3 regions of the Janibacter limosus genome follow, and region 1 is predicted to be linked to each of the others. Evidence: predicted binding sites of a transcription regulator. Region 1 holds the regulator's gene; each other region holds the start of a gene.
What was found. The regulator LexA, encoded in region 1, represses DNA repair genes until DNA is damaged. The targets are predictions, from matches to a motif close to TCGAACANNTGTTCGA.

Region 1 (5,832 bases):
CCGACGCCTGGGCGTTGCGGTAGCCGTTCTTCTCGCCGACCTTGACGACCGCGTCCCACGCCTTGGTGGCCACCGCGTGGATGTCCTTGTCCATCGTGTGGATCGTGCGGATCTGGTCGTTGGCCGCTTGGTGCTTGCGCATGACGCGCTTGTGGGCGTCAGCGTTGCGGGCGTAGCCGTTGTAGGCACCGACGATCCCGGCGAGCTCGGCGGAGCGCTTGTAGGACGCACCGGTGAGCAGCGAGGTGATCGACGCGGCCAGCGCGCGGCCACCATCGGAGTCGTAGCCGTGACCGGTCGCCATGAGCAGCGCGCCGAGGTTGGCGTAACCGATGCCCAGCTGACGGTAGTCGCGGGTGGTGTCGCCGATCGCCTCGGTCGGGAAGTCGGCGAAGCAGATCGAGATGTCCATCGCGGTGATGACCAGCTCGGCAACCTTCTGGAAGCGCTCGGCGTCGAAGGTGTCGTCGTCCTTGAGGAACTTCAGCAGGTTGAGCGAGGCGAGGTTGCAGGAGGAGTTGTCCAGGGACATGTACTCGCTGCACGGGTTGGACGCGGTGATCCGGCCCGTCTCCGGGTTGGTGTGCCAGTCGTTGATCGTGCCGTCGTACTGGATGCCCGGGTCGGCGCACTCCCACGCGGCCTTGGCGATCTTGCCCATGAGCTCACGAGCGTCGACGGTCTCGATGACCGAGCCGTCCTTGCGGGAGGTCAGACCGAACTCGGTGCCCTCGTCGACCGCACGCATGAACTCGTCGTTGACACGCACCGAGTTGTTGGCGTTCTGGTACTGGACCGAGGTGATGTCGGCCCCGCCGAGGTCCATGTCGAAGCCTGCGTCACGCAGCGCACGGATCTTGTGCTCCTCGCGCGCCTTGGTCTCGACGAACTCCTCGATGTCCGGGTGGTCGACGTCCAGGACGACCATCTTGGCCGCACGACGGGTCGCGCCACCGGACTTGATGGTGCCCGCGGAGGCGTCGGCACCACGCATGAAGGAGACCGGCCCGGAGGCGGTACCACCGGAGGACAGCAGCTCCTTGGAGGAGCGGATGCGGGAGAGGTTGAGGCCGGCACCGGAGCCGCCCTTGAAGATGAAGCCCTCCTCCTTGTACCAGTTGAGGATCGAGTCCATCGAGTCGTCGACCGAGAGGATGAAGCAGGCGCTGACCTGCTGCGGGCTGGCCGTGCCGACGTTGAACCACACCGGGGAGTTGAAGCTGAAGATCTGGTGCAGCAGCGCGTAGGTCAGCTCGTGCTCGAAGATCTCGGCGTCGGTGTCAGCGGCGAAGTAGCCGTTGTCCTTGCCCGCCTTGACATAGGTCAGGACGACCCGGTCGATGAGCTGCTTGAGACCGGACTCGCGCTCCGGCGAACCGACGGCCCCACGGAAGTACTTGGTCGTGACGATGGTCGAGGCGTTGACCGACCAGAAGTCGGGGAACTCGACACCGCGCTGCTCGAAGATCGTCTCGCCGGACTTCCAGTTCTGCTGGACGACGTCACGCTTCTCCCAGGTGACCTCGTCGTAGGGGTGCACACCCTCGGTGGTGTGGATGCGCTCGATGGTCAGGCCCTTGGTGCGGGACCCGCGACGGGTGCTGGGCTTGCCGGCGGTCTCGGTCATGCTGCTTCTCCTCGATCCGAAAGGTTCGGTCTGCTGCGGTGGCGCCTGGTGCGCCTGGTGCTGCGGGCTGCTACTGACGATGTCACCGGGTACCGACAGCCCACTCGCGTGTCGGCACCCGGGGTCCTAGGGGGTGGTGGCGGCATGCTCGCGACGCAGGGTCGCGATCGCCGACTCGAAGTCCTCGAGCGAGTCGAAGGACTGGTAGACGGAGGCGAAGCGCAGGTACGCCACCTCGTCGAGATCACGCAGCGGCGACAGGATCGCCATGCCCACCTCGTGGGCATCGATCTCTGCGCTCCCCTGCGATCGGATGCTCTCCTCGACGCGCTGCGCGAGGAGGGCGAGCTGGTCCTCGGTGACCGGTCGGCCCTGGCAGGCCTTGCGGACACCGGCGAGCACCTTGGCCCGGCTGAAGGGCTCGGCCGCCCCCGACCGCTTGGTCACCGTCAGGCTGGCGCTCTCGAGCGTCGTGAAGCGGCGGCTGCACTCGGGGCACTGGCGACGACGCCGGATGGCGCTGCCGTCATCGGTCGTGCGGCTGTCGATGACCCGGGAGTCGGTGTGACGGCAGAACGGGCAGTGCACGGCCGAATCTCCCTTCGCTTGTGGATGGTGCGGTGGACGAAACTGGGGATATACCCGCTCCGCCTGTGGACAACTGCTGTCAGCCTGTGCACTAGATGTGGACGAATGACAACCGTGTAACCACTAGATGTAGTGACCATTAGACGCCTCCGTGGCACGCGACGCAAGTCCTCGTCCAGATGCGTCGGTGAACGGCACATCGGCCACCTCCGAGGGGGACGGAGATGGCCGATGGCCGGCCCGGGCTGGGTCGGTGGGCCCGGGAGGAAGGGGGTCGCCGTCGCCGGCGACGTGCAGTCAGCGCGTCGGGATCGTGAGCGTCTGACCGGCGTGGATGTAGGTCGTCGAGAGCCCGTTGGCAACCTGGATGTCGGCCACAGCCTCGGCCGTCGGCACGCCGACGAGCTCGCTCGAGGCGATCTGGCTCAGCGTCTGACCTGGCTCGACGGTGATCTCCTGCGGCGCGGCGGCGGGTCCGGCGAAGGCGAAGGTCGCGCCGGCGATGCTCGCGGCGGCGAGCACGGAGGTGGTGATGGCCAGGCGGCCACGACGGGTCAGCCGCGTGCGAGGGGTCGGGCGTGCGACGACTGCGTCACCGGTGGGCATGGAGACGAGGTGGCGCGAGCGCGCGGGGACGTCGATGCGGATCGGGGTGGCGGTGAGAGCGGTCATGCGAATCCTCCTCGGTGCGGTTCTGTCGAACCGGTGTTCGATAGAACGTCTGTACGATGTCTAGCACGGGTGTTCGAAGAAAATCAACAACACGCTCGAACAGATGTTTGAAATGCGTGTTCGAACGTCCTACTGTCTTCACTACCGAGAAGTTGACCAGCGAGCACCGACAACGCTGGTTGCACCTCGGTCACACCGGACACGGACGAAGGGGTCGAGAGCATGAGCGGCACGGACGAGGACAACATCCACCAGCTCCCCGAGCGGGACACGGGCGATGGTCTGACCGTCCGCCAGCGCAAGGTGCTCGAGGTGATCCGCAATGCCGTGGCCACCCGTGGCTACCCGCCGAGCCTGCGCGAGATCGGTGAGCTCGTCGGCCTGACCAGCCCCAGCTCCGTGGCCCACCAGCTCTCCTCCCTCGAGCGCAAGGGCTACCTGCGCCGGGACCCCCACCGGCCCCGCGCCATCGAGGTCATCTCTCCCGACGGCCACACCGCTCCCCCGGCCGAGGTCACCGACCTGGGCGGCATGCGCGGCGGTGCCAGCACGACCGACGAGGTCGTCGACCCCACCGGCTCCGGTGACCACCGCCCCGAGGCCAGCTATGTGCCCGTCCTCGGCCAGATCGCCGCCGGCGTGCCGATCACCGCCGAGGAGGTCGTCGACGACGTCTTCCCCCTGCCCAAGCAGATCGTCGGCGAGGGCTCCCTCTTCCTCCTCAAGGTCGTCGGCGACTCGATGATCGACGCCGCCATCTGCGACGGCGACTGGGTGGTCGTGCGCCAGCAGCCCAATGCCGACAACGGCGACATCGTCGCGGCGATGCTCGACAACGAGGCGACGGTCAAGACCTACAAGCGCACCGACGGCCACCTGTGGCTGCTGCCGCACAACCCCGCCTTCGACCCGATCGACGGCGACCACGCGACGATCCTCGGCAAGGTCACCGCGGTCCTGCGACGCCTCTGAGCGGCTGGCTCTCTGAGACGCTGAACCCATGAGTCGATGGTGGCCGGCGATGACCGGTGTGGTCGCGAGCGTCGTCCTGCTCGTGCAGACGGTACTCACCGGCGACCTGTCGTTGCTCGTGCTCGCCGTGGGCTTCCTCGTCCTCGCGTGGTGGCTGTCACCACTCAACGGACGCGGGGGCCCGCGGCACACCGACATCGAGGCACACCGTGGGGACTTCCCCGTGGTCGTCTACTGGCGTCCGGGATGCGTCTACTGCCTGCGCCTGCGCGGTGCCCTCGGCAAGGACAAGGACAAGGCGACCTGGGTCAACATCTGGGCCGACGAGGAGGCCGCCGCCTTCGTCCGCTCGATCAACGACGGCAACGAGGTCGTCCCGACCGTGCGCATCGGCGAGCAGGTGCACACCAACCCCGAGCCGGACCTCGTCAGAGCCGCGCTGCGCTGAGCTCCTCCACGAGAGAGCGAAGGGAGTCCCCCAGCTCCCCGTCGACGCGATGATCGACGAGGTCGTCACCACGGGTGGGACCACGGGTGATCAGGGAGACCGGGATCCCCCGCTTGGCCGCGTGGCGGACGAAGCGCAGCCCCGACATCACCTGCAGCGAGCTGCCGAGCACGAGCAGGCTGGGCGCAGCATCGACGAGGTCGTAGCAGTGCTGCACCAGCGGCTTGGCCACCGATCCACCGAAGAAGACGACATCCGGCTTGAGGGTGTCGGCCCCGCACGCCTGGCAGGTCGGGGTGCGAAACCGCTCGACGTCCACGCTGTCCAGCCGGACGTCACCATCGGGTCGGATCTCGTCGCTGTCGACGTCGAAGCCGGGGTTGTCCCTGGCCATCCGCGCGTCGAGCGTCGGGCGATCGATGCGGGCCCCGCAGGTGAGGCAGACGACCTCGACGAGGTTGCCGTGCAGCTCGACGACCTCCCTCGTCCCGGCCGCCTGGTGCAGTCCGTCGACGTTCTGCGTGATGAGCGGACCGACCGTGCCGAGCTGCTGCAAGCGGGTGACCAGGTGGTGCGAGACATTGGGCCGCGCCGCGTGGAACCGGCGCCAGCCGACAAAGCTGCGCGCCCAGTACCGCTGCCGTGCCTCGCTGCTGCCGACAAACTCCGAGTAGTGCATCGGGGTGACCCGGCGCGTGCCGTCGGGCCCGCGATAGTCAGGGATCCCACTGTCGGTGGAGTAGGTGTTGTTAGTAACAGTGTTTGTGAAGCGCCACTGGCGAGCCGCCTCGAACTCTTCCTCGGGGGCTCCGGGCTCGGGCCACGGGCGATAGCAAGGGATCCCAGATCCCACGCTCATGCCTGCACCGCTCAGGACCAGAGCCGGTCCGTGCTGGGTCAGGACGTCAGCGATCTTGGACAGCACCTCATCTTGCTCACCCACCATGTCTCGATGCTAGGCCGTGGCCTCTGGCGGCGTTCACCACTGTCGGAGACGCGATCTATCGTCTGGTCAACGACAAACTCTCTGGCGGGAGCAACAACATGACCGAACGATTCGTACCCCTCAACGTGCGGATGAGCAACGACCCTGCGGTGCACGACCGATGGAACGTCCTGCACGAGGGCATGCCGCCCCACCTGCGGCCAAGCGTCGAGGGATGGCTCAACGAGGTCTTCTACGCGTTCCGAGACATCCCCGGAATCTGTGCCCGGACCCTCCAGTTCCAGACGGGCGAGGACCCAGACGACGCGCTTCGGGGATACATGTCTGACACAGACGACTCAGCCCTTCGGGTCGTTGACATGGTGCTTCAGATCCTCGGCAGCAAGTTCGAAGATGCCGAGGGGAGTTCCAGCAGCCTCACCGCGAACAAGGCCGCGAAGTTTTGGGTGGAGATTGACGACTACTTCGTTCAGGCCAACTCGGCATGGCGCATCGAGCAGGAGCCGACATGGATGCTGGGCCGGATCGTGGACGAGACCACGACGCGCGCGTTTGAGGACGTCCGCGACAGCGGGACCA
Region 2 (5,832 bases), 970 kb from region 1:
CGACCTCCCGGCTGACCGCGTGGTCGGGGTGCGACTCGTCCTCCTGCCAGTGCAGCAGCACGTGGCCGGGCTCGGTGAAGGTCGCGACGATGTCGACGTGCCCGCGTGTGCCGAACTCGCCGTAGTCGCGGGTCAGCCCACGCGGCAGCCAGATGAAGGTGTCGACGCCGAGGAGCCGTCCCATCTCGGACTCGATGTCGCCCTTCGTCGCTCCGGGGTTGCGGCCCGGGTCGAGCTGGACCGTCTCGGTGAGGAGGATGGTGCCCTCCCCGTCGACGTGCAGGCCACCCCCTTCGCCCACGATCGACGACGGGATGTGGTGGGCCCCCGCCGCATCCGCCACCTGCGAGGCGATCCGTGCGTCGAACCCCCAGGTGGCCCAGGCCTGCCCGCCCCAGCCGTTGAAGATCCAGTCGACCCCACCCAGCTCGCCGTCCGGGGCGAGGACGAAGGTCGGTCCGATGTCGCGCATCCACGCGTCGTCGAGGTCGGCGATGACGATGTCGATCGGGTGGCGCGTGTCGTTGCGGATGTACTCGCGGCACAGGTGGATGTCGTTGGGGGGCACGACGATCGTCACGGGCTCGAAGCGCGCGACGGCGCGCGCCACGTCCGTCCAGGTGCGCCGGGCGATCTCGGCATCGGCGGGGGTCTCGCCGAGCGTGTAGCCGTTGCTCGGCCACGCCATCCACGTGCGCTCGTGGTCGGCCCACTCGGCGGGCATCCGCCATTGGGTCGTCAGGCCCATCGGGCGCCCTCCTAGGTCGTCGTGGCTGCAGTATGCCGTCCCTCGCCGTCCTGCGTGGCACCTACACTGCAGGGCGTGCGAGTCAGCCGATTCTGGACCCTCATGGAGGACGAGTTCGGGGAGACCTATGCCCACACGCTCGCGCGTGGCCACGTCGTGCAGGCCCTCGGGGACCGCACCGTGACCGTCGCGCTGGACGAAGGGGAGTCGCCCCGCCGGGTGTGGGAGACGCTCTGCGAGGACCTCGACATCCCCAGCCACCGCCGTCTGGGCCTCGACCGGCCACCGGTGGAGGTCCCGCCCGAGATCGCCAACGAGGGGCCGGGGTGAACGACGTCCTGCTGAGCGCCAGAGGACTGACCAAGACCTTCGGTGACTTCACCGCCGTCGACGGGATCGACGTGCAGGTGACCAGTGGGGAGTCCTTCGGGTTCCTCGGACCCAACGGCGCCGGCAAGTCCTCGACGATGAAGATGGTCGCTGCGACCTCCCCGCCCAGCGGTGGCGAGCTGCGCATCTTCGGGCTCGACCCGGTGACCGAGGGCGCCGCCGTGCGCGCCCGCCTGGGCAACTGCCCCCAGCAGGACAACCTCGACGAGGAGATCACCGTCGAGGAGAACCTGCACGTCTACGGGCGCTACTTCGGCCTGCCGCGCAAGGTGATCCGCGAGCGCACCGACGAGCTGCTCGACTTCGCCCAGCTGACCGAGCGGCGGGGGGACAAGGTCGAGCCGCTGTCCGGCGGGATGAAGCGCCGGCTGACGATCGCCCGGTCCCTCATCAACAACCCCGAGATCCTGCTGCTCGACGAGCCCACGACCGGCCTGGACCCGCAGGCGCGGCACGTGCTGTGGGACCGGCTCTTCCGGCTCAAGCGGCAGGGCGTCACGCTCATCATCACGACCCACTACATGGACGAGGCCGAGCAGCTGTGCGACCGGCTCGTCGTCATGGACCACGGCCGGATCGTCGCCGAGGGCTCGCCGCGCTCGCTCATCGAGCAGCACTCCACCCGTGAGGTGCTCGAGCTGCGGCTGCCGCTGGACGAGCGCGCCGACCACTCCGACGTCGTCCACCTGGTCGACGGCGTCGGCAGCTATGTCGAGGCGCTGCCCGACCGTCTGCTCGTCTACACCGACCACGGCGACGGCGCCCTCGAGGCCGTGCACGCCCGCGGTCTGCAGCCGATCACCTCGATCGTGCGTCGCTCGACCCTCGAGGACGTCTTCCTGCGCCTGACCGGGCGCACCCTGGTCGACTGATGACCGCAGTCTCCCGCCACGTCCACGGCGAGCGGACCCCCCTTCGTCCCGCGGAGCGCGTCCGGGCCGTCGCCGGCTACTTCCTCGTCGTCTACAAGCGGACCTGGCAGGGCTCGCTCTTCAGCCGCTTCGTCTCGCCGCTCCTCTTCCTCCTGGCGATGGGCCTGGGACTCGGCTCGCTCGTCGACGGCGCGTCCGGGGGAGTGGACGGCGTCCCCTACCTGCTCTTCGTCGCGCCCGGGATGGTCGCCGTCCAGGCGATGCTCAGCGCGGTCAGCGAGTCGACCTACCCGGTCTACGGCCTCTTCACGTGGAACCGGATGTACCACTCGATGCTCGCCACGCCCCTGACCGTCAGCGACATCCTGCTGGGCCACCTCGGCGTCATCGCGGCACAGGGCGGCCTCGCCGCCGCGGCCTTCGTGCTCGTGGCGGCCCTCTTCGGCAGCTTCACGTCGTGGTGGGTGCAGCTCGCGGTCCCGGTCGGGGTCCTCGTGACCCTCGCCTTCGCCGTGCCGCTCTTCGGGTTCACCGCGCGGGCGAAGGGGGACTCCTCCTTCAACGTCGTCTACCGGCTCGTCATCACGCCCCTCATGCTCTTCTCCGGCGTCTTCTTCCCCGTCGACCGGCTGCCGATCGTCCTCGAGGCGCTCGCCTGGGTGACGCCGCTGTGGCACGGCGTGGAGCTGGTGCGCTCGTCCGCCCACGGGAGCTTCGCCCCCTTCGACCTCGTGCACCTGGTGGTGCTGCTGGTCTTCATCGCCGTCGGGTGGGTCTACGCCCGCACCGGGATGACCGCGAGGTTGGTCTCATGAGTGCCAGTGGTGTCCTGACGCCCGGCCTGGCGATGTGGCGCTCGGTCGTGGAGCGCAATGTCGTGAGCTTCCGGCGGCAGTGGGCGGCATTCGTCACCGGCTTCGCCGAGCCGGTCTTCTACCTCTTCTCCCTCGGCATCGGTGTCGGGTCGCTCGTCCCCTTCGTCATGACCGACGGGGGGTCGCAGGTCTCCTACGCGGCCTTCGTCGCGCCGGCCATGCTCGCCAGCTCGGCGATGAACGGCGCGGTCATGGACTCGACCTTCAACGTCTTCTTCAAGCTGAAGTACGCGCGGATCTACGACGCCATGCTCGCCACCCCGTTGGCTCCTCGCGACATCGCGGTCGGCGAGGTCGTCTGGTCGCTGATCCGGGGCGGGGTCTACGCGCTCGTCTTCTACCTCGTCGCGCTCGCGGTCGGGGTCGTCGAGTCGTGGTGGTCGCTGCTCGCGGTACCTGCGGCGATCTTCATCGGCCTGGCCTTCGCCGCGGTCGGCATGTTCGCCACGACCTTCATGCGCTCCTGGGTCGACTTCGACTGGATCATGCTCGTCATCCAGCCGCTCTTCCTGCTGTCGGCGACCTTCTTCCCGCTGGCCACCTACCCGGGATGGGCGCAGCCGATCGTGCAGGCGACGCCGCTCTACCACGGGGTCGCGCTGGAGCGTGGGCTCATGCTCGGCGAGGTCGGCTGGGGCCTGCTGTGGCACGTCGGCTACCTCGTCGTGCTGGGTGTCGTCGGGGTCTGGGCGACGTCGCGTCGGATCGAGACGCTGCTGCGGTCCTGAGGGGCGAGCAGGACGAAGGGGGGAGCCGCGGCGTGTCGGCGCGCCGCTCCCACCCTCGAACACGTGTTCGGGTAACGTCGTCCACAGGTGCTCGACCGATGACACCGGTGTCCACAGCCTCAGGGCAGCTGCGGACCGTTGTCGGTGGTGGCTCCTAGCGTCTGACCAGACAGCACGAGACGTCCCACTGTGCAGATCTGGTCGCCGGTGGACGCGCCCGACACGATGAATCAGGAAGGTGTGGCATGGCTGACGTCACCGCCATCGACAGCAAGCTCCAGGAGCAGAAGCTCAAGTCCCTCGACAATGTCATGGGCCAGATCGAGAAGGCCCACGGCAAGGGCGCGGTCATGCGCCTCGGCGACGACATCCGTCCCCCGATCGCGGTCATCCCCACCGGATCGATCGCGCTGGACGTGGCCCTCGGCATCGGCGGGCTGCCTCGCGGCCGCGTCGTCGAGATCTACGGTCCGGAGTCCTCCGGAAAGACGACCGTCGCCCTGCACGCCGTCGCCAGCGCCCAGCGGGCCGGTGGCATCGCGGCCTTCATCGACGCCGAGCACGCGCTCGACCCCGACTACGCCAAGAAGCTGGGCGTCGACACCGATGCCCTCCTCGTCAGCCAGCCGGACACCGGTGAGCAGGCGCTCGAGATCGCCGACATGCTCATCCGCTCCGGTGCGCTCGACATCATCGTCATCGACTCCGTCGCCGCGCTCGTGCCCCGCGCCGAGATCGAGGGCGAGATGGGTGACAGCCACGTCGGTCTCCAGGCCCGTCTGATGAGCCAGGCCCTGCGCAAGATCACGGGTGCGCTGAGCACCTCGGGCACCACGGCGATCTTCATCAACCAGCTCCGCGAGAAGATCGGCGTCATGTTCGGCTCGCCCGAGACGACCACGGGTGGCAAGGCGCTGAAGTTCTACGCCTCGGTCCGCCTCGACGTGCGTCGCATCGAGACGCTCAAGGACGGCACCGACGCGGTCGGCAACCGCACCCGCGTCAAGGTCGTCAAGAACAAGGTCTCGCCGCCCTTCAAGCAGGCCGAGTTCGACATCCTCTACGGCCAGGGCATCTCCCGCGAGGGCGGTCTGATCGACATGGGTGTCGAGCACGGCTTCGTCCGCAAGGCCGGCGCCTGGTACACCTACGAGGGCGACCAGATGGGCCAGGGCAAGGAGAATGCCCGCAAGTTCCTCAAGGACAACCCGCTGCTCGGCGAGGAGATCGAGGCCAAGATCAAGACCAAGCTCGGCATCGGTGTCCGGCCGGTCGACGAGTCGGCCGACGAGCCGGCCGAGGTCCCGGTCGACTTCTGAGCCGCGACATGAGCACTGACGAGGCTGCCGCCGCACGCACGCTCGAAGGGCGCCGTCCTGAGGTGCGAGGAGCGCCAGCGACGAGCCTCGAAGGGCTGCGTGCGGCGGTCTCCGCTGTCGAGGCGGGCACCGCGATCCCGCAGCCGGCCGTGCAGCAGCCGTCTCGACGGATCCCGCCGCCCGACCCACAGGCCAAGGATGCGGACGCGGATGCGTACGCCGTCGCGCGCGCCGTCGTCCTGCGGCTGCTCACCGGGGCGCCCAAGTCGCGCTCCGAGCTGGAGAAGGCCCTGCGCCGCAAGGGCTGTCCCGACGACGTGGCGGCCGAGGTCCTCGACCGCTTCGAGCAGGTGGGGCTGGTCGACGACGAGGCCTACGCGCAGGCCTTCGTCCGGTCCAAGCAGGCCGGGAGAGGTCTGGCGCGCCGGGCGTTGTCCCACGAGCTGCGCAAGAAGGGCGTCAACGACGAGCTCGCGCAGGCGGTGCTCGACGAGGTCGACCCGCAGGACGAGCGGGAGCGTGCGCACGAGCTCGTGGCCAAGCGGCTGCGCTCCATGCACGGCCTGGACCGCACGGTCCAGACGCGCCGCCTGGCGGGCATGCTCGCCCGCAAGGGATACGGCAGCGATGTCACCAGGGTCGTCATCGCCGAGGCTCTCGACGCCCAGCCGGAGCACCAGCGCGACTGACGCCCAGCGGTGCGGGCTCCGAGCCCGGCGCGGTACGTGCTCGTCGCCGCACCGCCGCACCGCACCGCAACGCGGCGACCGGGGCGCTCGCGTGCGTAGTGTGGGCGCCGTGACGGACAACGACTCTCTCTTCGGGACCTACGCCCGCGGCGCGGCATGGGACGAGATGCTGGACGAAGGGGGCGATCCCCGCCAGCCCTACAAGCCGATC
Region 3 (5,832 bases), 260 kb from region 1:
GGGGGCCGCCAGGGACCCGTGCACGTGCTGGAAGGCGACGTGGATCGGGGAGTCGCCCTCGACCGCACGTTGACCGGTGAGCAGCTCGAAGAGGATGAGTCCGGCGGCGTAGACGTCGCTGCGGGCATCGGCGATGCCGCGCTCGACCTGCTCGGGGGAGAGGTAGGCCACGGTGCCGAAGAGCACGCCGTCATCAGCAGTGGCGGTCTGGGAGGTGACGGCCCGGGCCAGCCCGAAGTCGGCGACCTTGATCTGGCCACGGTCGGCGATGAGGATGTTTTCGGGCTTGACGTCGCGGTGGATGTAGCCGGCCTCGTGGGCGGCGGCGAGGCCGGTGAGGACGGGCTCGAGGATGTCCAGGGCGGCGCGCGGGGTGAGGGCGCCCTCGGCGTCCATCACGGCCCGCGCGGTGCGCCCCTCGATGTACTCCATCGCGAGGAAGACCTGCCCGTCGTCCTCGCCCTGGTCGAAGACGGGCACCACATTAGGGTGGCTCAGCCGAGCGGCCGATCGTGCCTCGCGACGGAAGCGCGAGACGAAGGTCTCGTCAGCCGCGAGGTCGGGGCGCATGACCTTCAGGGCCACCTCCCGGTCCAGCCGGGTGTCGGTGGCGAGCAGGACCGTGGCCATCCCGCCGTCGGCGAGATGACGCAGCACCCTGTACCGACCGTCGACGAGGTCGCCGACGAGCGGGTGCGTGGATGCGGTGGTCACGCCCAAAGTCTAGGTTCGCCCCCTTCGTCCGTCCGTCACATCCGGCGACGGAGCGCCTTGACGTTCTGCACGTACTGCTTGGTGTCGCCGTACATGCCGTTGGACTCGACGGACGCCAGGCCCTGGTAGTAGCCCGCGATGGCCTCGGAGGTGCTGTCGGCCTGCTCGGTGAGGACCTTGAGCAGCAGGACACCGGCCGTGATGTTGTCGTCGGTGTCGAGCAGGTCGAGCTGGCGACCGGCGAGCTGGGAGGTCCACTCGCCGGTGCTCGGGATGACCTGCATGGCGCCGACGGCGTTGGCGACGGACACCTGGCGCTGGTCCCAGCCGGACTCCTGGTAGGAGATGGCCAGGGCGATCGACGGGTCGAGGCCGTGCTGGCGGGAGATGCGGGTGATCTTGGCCTTGGTCTCCGCGCGGCTCGGGACGGCCCGGCCGGCGAGCGTGCTGCGGTTGCGGTGCGCGGCATCGACGATCGCGTCCGAGTAGGTGCGCCCGGCGAAGGTGTTGTTCTTCTTCTTCGTCGCGGTCGTCTTCTTCTTGGCGTGGGTGGCGGGGGAGGTGCTCGTGGTCGAGCCGGTGACCTTCAGGGTCGTGCCGGCGTGGATGAACTCCTTGCTGGAGATCCCGTTGAGCTTGGCCAGGCGCGCGAGACTCATGTGGTGGCGGGCGGCGATGCCGGTGAGGGTCTCCCCGTCACGCACCGTGTAGCGGGATGTGGTCGCCCGGCTGCTGGAGGTGGCGCGCTTGGCGGGCTTGGCAGTGGTGCCGCTGACGCGCAGCTTCTCGCCGGGGCGGATGAACCTGTCGCTGAGGTCGTTGAGCGAGCGCAGCCGCTCGACGCTCATGCGGTGGCGGGCGGCGATGCCGGTGAGGGTGTCACCGCTGCGCACGACGTACGAGCGGGTGGAGCCGGAGCGCGCCGGCTTCGACGTGGTCTGCGAGGGGGAGGTCGACGCCGTGCGGCCGGGAACCCGCAGCTTCTGCCCCGGCTGGATGAAGGCCTGGGCCGAGAGGTGGTTGCGCGACAGCAGGGCCGCCGGGCTCACGTGGTAGCGGGCGGCGATGTCGTAGATCGTCTCGCCGGCGCGGACGGTGTGGTTGGGCGTGCCTTGGGACGCGTGGGCCGTGGTCTCGGCGGTCTGGTCGATCTCTGCGACCACGGGCATGGCCGGGGCAGTGACAAGAAGCGGAAGGACCATGTGGGGGACTCCGATGTCAGGGGCGCAGGGGAACGCCCGGGGGTGGGAGACGTGGCGCCTGTGGCGCCTGTTGCTGAAGTGACGTATGTGGTTCCTGCGTCGACGGTACCGAAGATGCTCCTGTTTCGCGCGTTGTCCGACGCGTGGCGCGACTCGGGGTGCTGCGCTGGACACGCGCTCTGACACACTGGCGGGCGTGAACAACACCCCTGATCTCGATGTCTGGCTGCCCCTCCCCGACGTGGCCGAGCGCCTCGGCGTGCGCCTGTCCGACGTGCGCCGGATGCTCGACGAGCGTCAGCTCCTCGCCTCGCGCCGCGGTGAGCGCAACACGCTCTGCGTGCCCGCGGCCTTCCTCGGCGAGGACGGCCCGCTGCCCGAGCTGGCCGGGACCTTCACGGTCCTGGGCGATGCCGCCTTCTCCGACGAGGAGATCATCGAGTGGATGTTTGCCCGCGACGAGACGTGGCCCGGAGGGTCGAGCGCGATCGAGGCCGTGCTCGCGGGATTCAAGACCGAGGTGCGCCGCCGGGCGATGGAAGAGGCATAGAGCCGGGCCCTGTTCGGCGCTCCCGTTCTGCTCCTCCTGGTGGGTCAGCGGGTGGCCCGAGTCCGGTGGGCGTGTCCGTGCTGTGTGCTCGCGGGCATGGAGCACGAGATGACCGCGGGGTGACCCACCACGAGGAGCAGGACGGGAGGGGGGCGAGGCCCGCTCGCCCCCCTTCGTCAGGTGGAGCGCCCCCTTCGTCAGGTGGAGCGCCCCTTCGTCAGGTGGAGCGCCCCCTTCGTCAGGTGGAGCGCGCGGTGGTGACGTCGACGAGGTCGGCGAGGACCGAGCGGGCGGGGTCGGCGACCCCGGTCGCCTCGGCGAGGGCGGCGCGGGCCGCCTCGGCGCCATCGGCGATGTCGCACTCGACACCGTCGAGGGCCCCGGTGTCGACGATCAGCTCGCGGAAGGCCTCGACCTCGTCGACGCCCAGGTCGGGCGCCCCGAGCCACTGGTCGATCCTGGTCGTCGTGATGTCGTCGGCGCCGGCGAGTGCCCGGGCGATGAGCACGGTGCGCTTGCCCTCACGCAGGTCGTCCCCAGCGGGCTTGCCGGTGACCTTCGGGTCCCCGAAGACACCGAGCACGTCGTCGCGCAGCTGGAAGGCCTCGCCCAGCGCCAGCCCGTAGCGGGACAGGGCCGCGAGGTCGCTCTCGGACGCGCCACCGGCGGTCGCCCCGATGAGCAGCGGGTGCTCGATCGAGTACTTGGCGCTCTTGTAGCGGATGACGTGCCGTGAGCGCTCGATCCGCTCGGCGTCGTCGAGCCGGTGCCACGGGCGCATCGAGGTGACGATGTCGAGGAACTGGCCGGCCATGAGCTGACCGCGCATCCGCTCGAAGGCCGGTCGGGCCGCGGTGAGCGCCTGCGGGGGCAGGCCCGAGTCGGCGTAGAGGTCGTCGCACCAGCCCAGGCAGAGGTTGCCGGCGAGGATCGCCCCGGCGACACCGAAGCGGTCGGGGTCGCCGTGCCAGAGCCGCTCGCCATGGGCCCGGGCGAGGGCCCGATGCATGGCCGGCTTGCCGCGGCGGGTCTCGCTGTCGTCCATGACGTCGTCGTGGATGAGCGCGGCGGCCTGGAAGAGCTCCATCGAGGCGGCGAGGGAGATCGCACCCTCGTCGTCGTCGCGCCCGGCGGCACGCCAGCCCCAGTAGGCGAACCCGGCCCGCAGTCGCTTGCCGCCCTGCAGGAGGGTGCGCACGGGGCCGGTCAGGTCGGCGACATCGGGCCCGATCTCGGCGAGCTCGACCTCCCAGCGGTCCAGCTCGGTGTCGATGCGGTCCTGGACCCGCGAGCGCAGGTCGGCCAGGTCCAGCGGGTGCGGCACGTGGGCTCCAGTGGCGAGGGTGTCGGTGGTCCGTGGTCGGATCCTTGGGTCGCGACCAGCCTACGTCGAGCGGGGTTGACTCGCTGTCGGCCCCCCGGTCTACTGTTGATCGAACAGGTGTTCGATCAAAGGAGTGGTCATGGTCAGGCTCGTCGAGGAATCCATCGAGGTGCGGGTGGGGGAGGCACGACCGGAGCAGTTCCTCTGGCGAGGGCGGCTCTACCGGGTCACCGAGGTGGTCGACCACTGGCAGGAGAGGCGCGACTGGTGGCGTGCGACAGGCGGGCAGTCGCTCTCGCAGGTCCCGCTCGCTCGGGACGTGTGGCGGGTGTCGGCGAGCCGAGGACTCAGCAGCGCGCCGGGGGTCTACGACCTGGGCGTGGACGGCGATCCGTCGAGCGCGTCCGACTGGCTGCTCCTGCGGACCCAGGACTGAGGGGGCGGTGATGGTTGCCGTTGCCGTCCTCCATCCCGATCGCCTCGACGGGGCGATGGACCTGCTCCTCAGCGCGGGGGAGAGCCTCGCCGGCGCGCACATGGCTCGCAGCGTGCCCGACCGCAGTGCCGCGACCCGGCTCGCCGTCCTGCGGGCCGCTGCCGCCGTGCTGTGCGTGCGTGGTCGTCCGACCTTCCCCGAGGCGCGACGAAGCAGCCTCGAAGGGTCCGGTCCCGTCGACGTGTGGCGACTGCTGCCCCGGGTGGCGCCCGAGCTGACCGAGTGGGCGGACTTCTTCGAGGTCGTCCTGCCCGAAGGGGGGACCCGCCCCGGTCATGGAGCGGCCGGACCGATGAGCGTGCGCGAGGTCGACGACCTGCTGCGCCAGGGGGAGGACTTCGTGCGGATCGTCGCCGGGCTCCTCGGCCTGTCGCCGGTGCCGGTACCCGGTGACCTCGTCGCGATCACCCCGGCGCACGACCCCAAGGAGGTGCGCCCGGTGGCGCACGACCTCAAGGAGATGCGCGCGGGCGGTGGTGCCGGGTGAGCTTTGCCCATCTGCACGTGGCGTCGGGGTTCTCCCTTCGCCATGGCACGACGACACCGGAGGACCTCGTGGCCCGGGCCGCGGAGCTCGGGCAGCCGGCGCTCGCGCTCACCGACCGCGACGGGCTCTACGGAGCGGTGCGCTTCGTCCGGGCAGCGACGGCGGCCGGGATCGTGCCGGTCCTCGGGGTGGACCTGGCCATCGACGGTGGGTCCCGGGCCCCCTCGCGTCGACGCACGCCGGTGCGCGGTGGCGCCGAGGTCGACCCTCGTCACCCACGGGTGACCGTCCTGGCCCGCGGCGTCGGCGCCGGGGTGCCCCACGGGGTCGGCTGGGCCCGGCTGTGCCGGCTCGTCAGCGAGGTGCACCTGACGGGGGAGCGTGGCGAGGCCGTGGCGACGGCGGCGATGGTCGCCCGGCACGCGGCCGCGCCCGACCCGGACGAACCGGGACCGCTGCTCGTCCTGCTCGGCCCGGCCTCCGACGTCGGCGTCGCGCTGCTCACCCGCCGACCCGACCTCGCCCGGCAGCGGCTGCAGGCCTGGCAGCAGGTGCTGCCCACAGGTGCGCTCGCGATCGAGGTCGTCGACCACGGCGGGCCGCCGGGCACGCCGGCCTCGACCGGTCACGCCGCACACCTGCTCGGTCTCGCCGACTCCTGCGGTGTGCCCGCGGTGCTCACCGCCGCCGTGCGCCACCTGCACCCGCAGGACGCGAGCACCGCAGACGTCCTGGACGCGACCCGACGACTCGTCGCCCTCGACACCCGTCACCTCGACCGGGTGACGACCGCCGGGCACCTCGCCGACGACGCGACGATGGCCGCGAGCGCGCACCGGGTGACGACCGCGCTCGGCGGCGGAGCCGGCGGCTGGTCCTGCGCGAGCCCGGCGCAGCGTGCGCGGGCGCTGCTCGACGAGACCGTGCGCACGGCGATGGGGTGCGCGCTGGACGACCGCAAGGACCTGGGTATCGGCCGGGTGCACCTGCCCGAGGCGCACGTGCTCGGGCTGCGGCCCGACGAGGACCCGCAGGCAGTGCTCGCGCAGCGATGCCGGG

Region 2: the regulator LexA is predicted to act here: its motif matches at 3,669-3,684, upstream of recA (recombinase RecA).
Region 3: the regulator LexA is predicted to act here: its motif matches at 3,900-3,915, upstream of EXU32_RS07835 (DUF6504 family protein).

The regions. Positions count from the first base shown of each region.
Region 1 is NZ_CP036164.1:1,891,503-1,897,334, forward strand. Features, by position in the region: gene EXU32_RS09035 (vitamin B12-dependent ribonucleotide reductase) at 1-1,627, opposite strand, end outside; gene nrdR (transcriptional regulator NrdR) at 1,754-2,215, opposite strand; gene EXU32_RS09045 (LysM peptidoglycan-binding domain-containing protein) at 2,513-2,887, opposite strand; gene lexA (transcriptional repressor LexA) at 3,110-3,859, shown strand; gene EXU32_RS09055 (glutaredoxin domain-containing protein) at 3,888-4,307, shown strand; gene EXU32_RS09060 (Sir2 family NAD-dependent protein deacetylase) at 4,288-5,253, opposite strand; gene EXU32_RS09065 (hypothetical protein) at 5,352-5,832, shown strand, end outside.
Region 2 is NZ_CP036164.1:919,363-925,194, forward strand. Features, by position in the region: gene EXU32_RS04455 (agmatine deiminase family protein) at 1-748, opposite strand, end outside; gene EXU32_RS17405 (DUF3046 domain-containing protein) at 824-1,078, shown strand; gene EXU32_RS04465 (ABC transporter ATP-binding protein) at 1,075-2,010, shown strand; gene EXU32_RS04470 (ABC transporter permease) at 2,010-2,825, shown strand; gene EXU32_RS04475 (ABC transporter permease) at 2,822-3,613, shown strand; gene recA (recombinase RecA) at 3,925-4,932, shown strand; gene EXU32_RS04485 (regulatory protein RecX) at 4,941-5,621, shown strand; gene EXU32_RS04490 (circularly permuted type 2 ATP-grasp protein) at 5,788-5,832, shown strand, end outside.
Region 3 is NZ_CP036164.1:1,632,535-1,638,366, reverse strand. Features, by position in the region: gene pknB (Stk1 family PASTA domain-containing Ser/Thr kinase) at 1-714, opposite strand, end outside; gene EXU32_RS07850 (LysM peptidoglycan-binding domain-containing protein) at 750-1,883, opposite strand; gene EXU32_RS07845 (Rv2175c family DNA-binding protein) at 2,113-2,466, shown strand; gene EXU32_RS07840 (polyprenyl synthetase family protein) at 2,705-3,790, opposite strand; gene EXU32_RS07835 (DUF6504 family protein) at 3,930-4,226, shown strand; gene EXU32_RS07830 (SAV_6107 family HEPN domain-containing protein) at 4,237-4,773, shown strand; gene EXU32_RS07825 (DNA polymerase III subunit alpha) at 4,770-5,832, shown strand, end outside.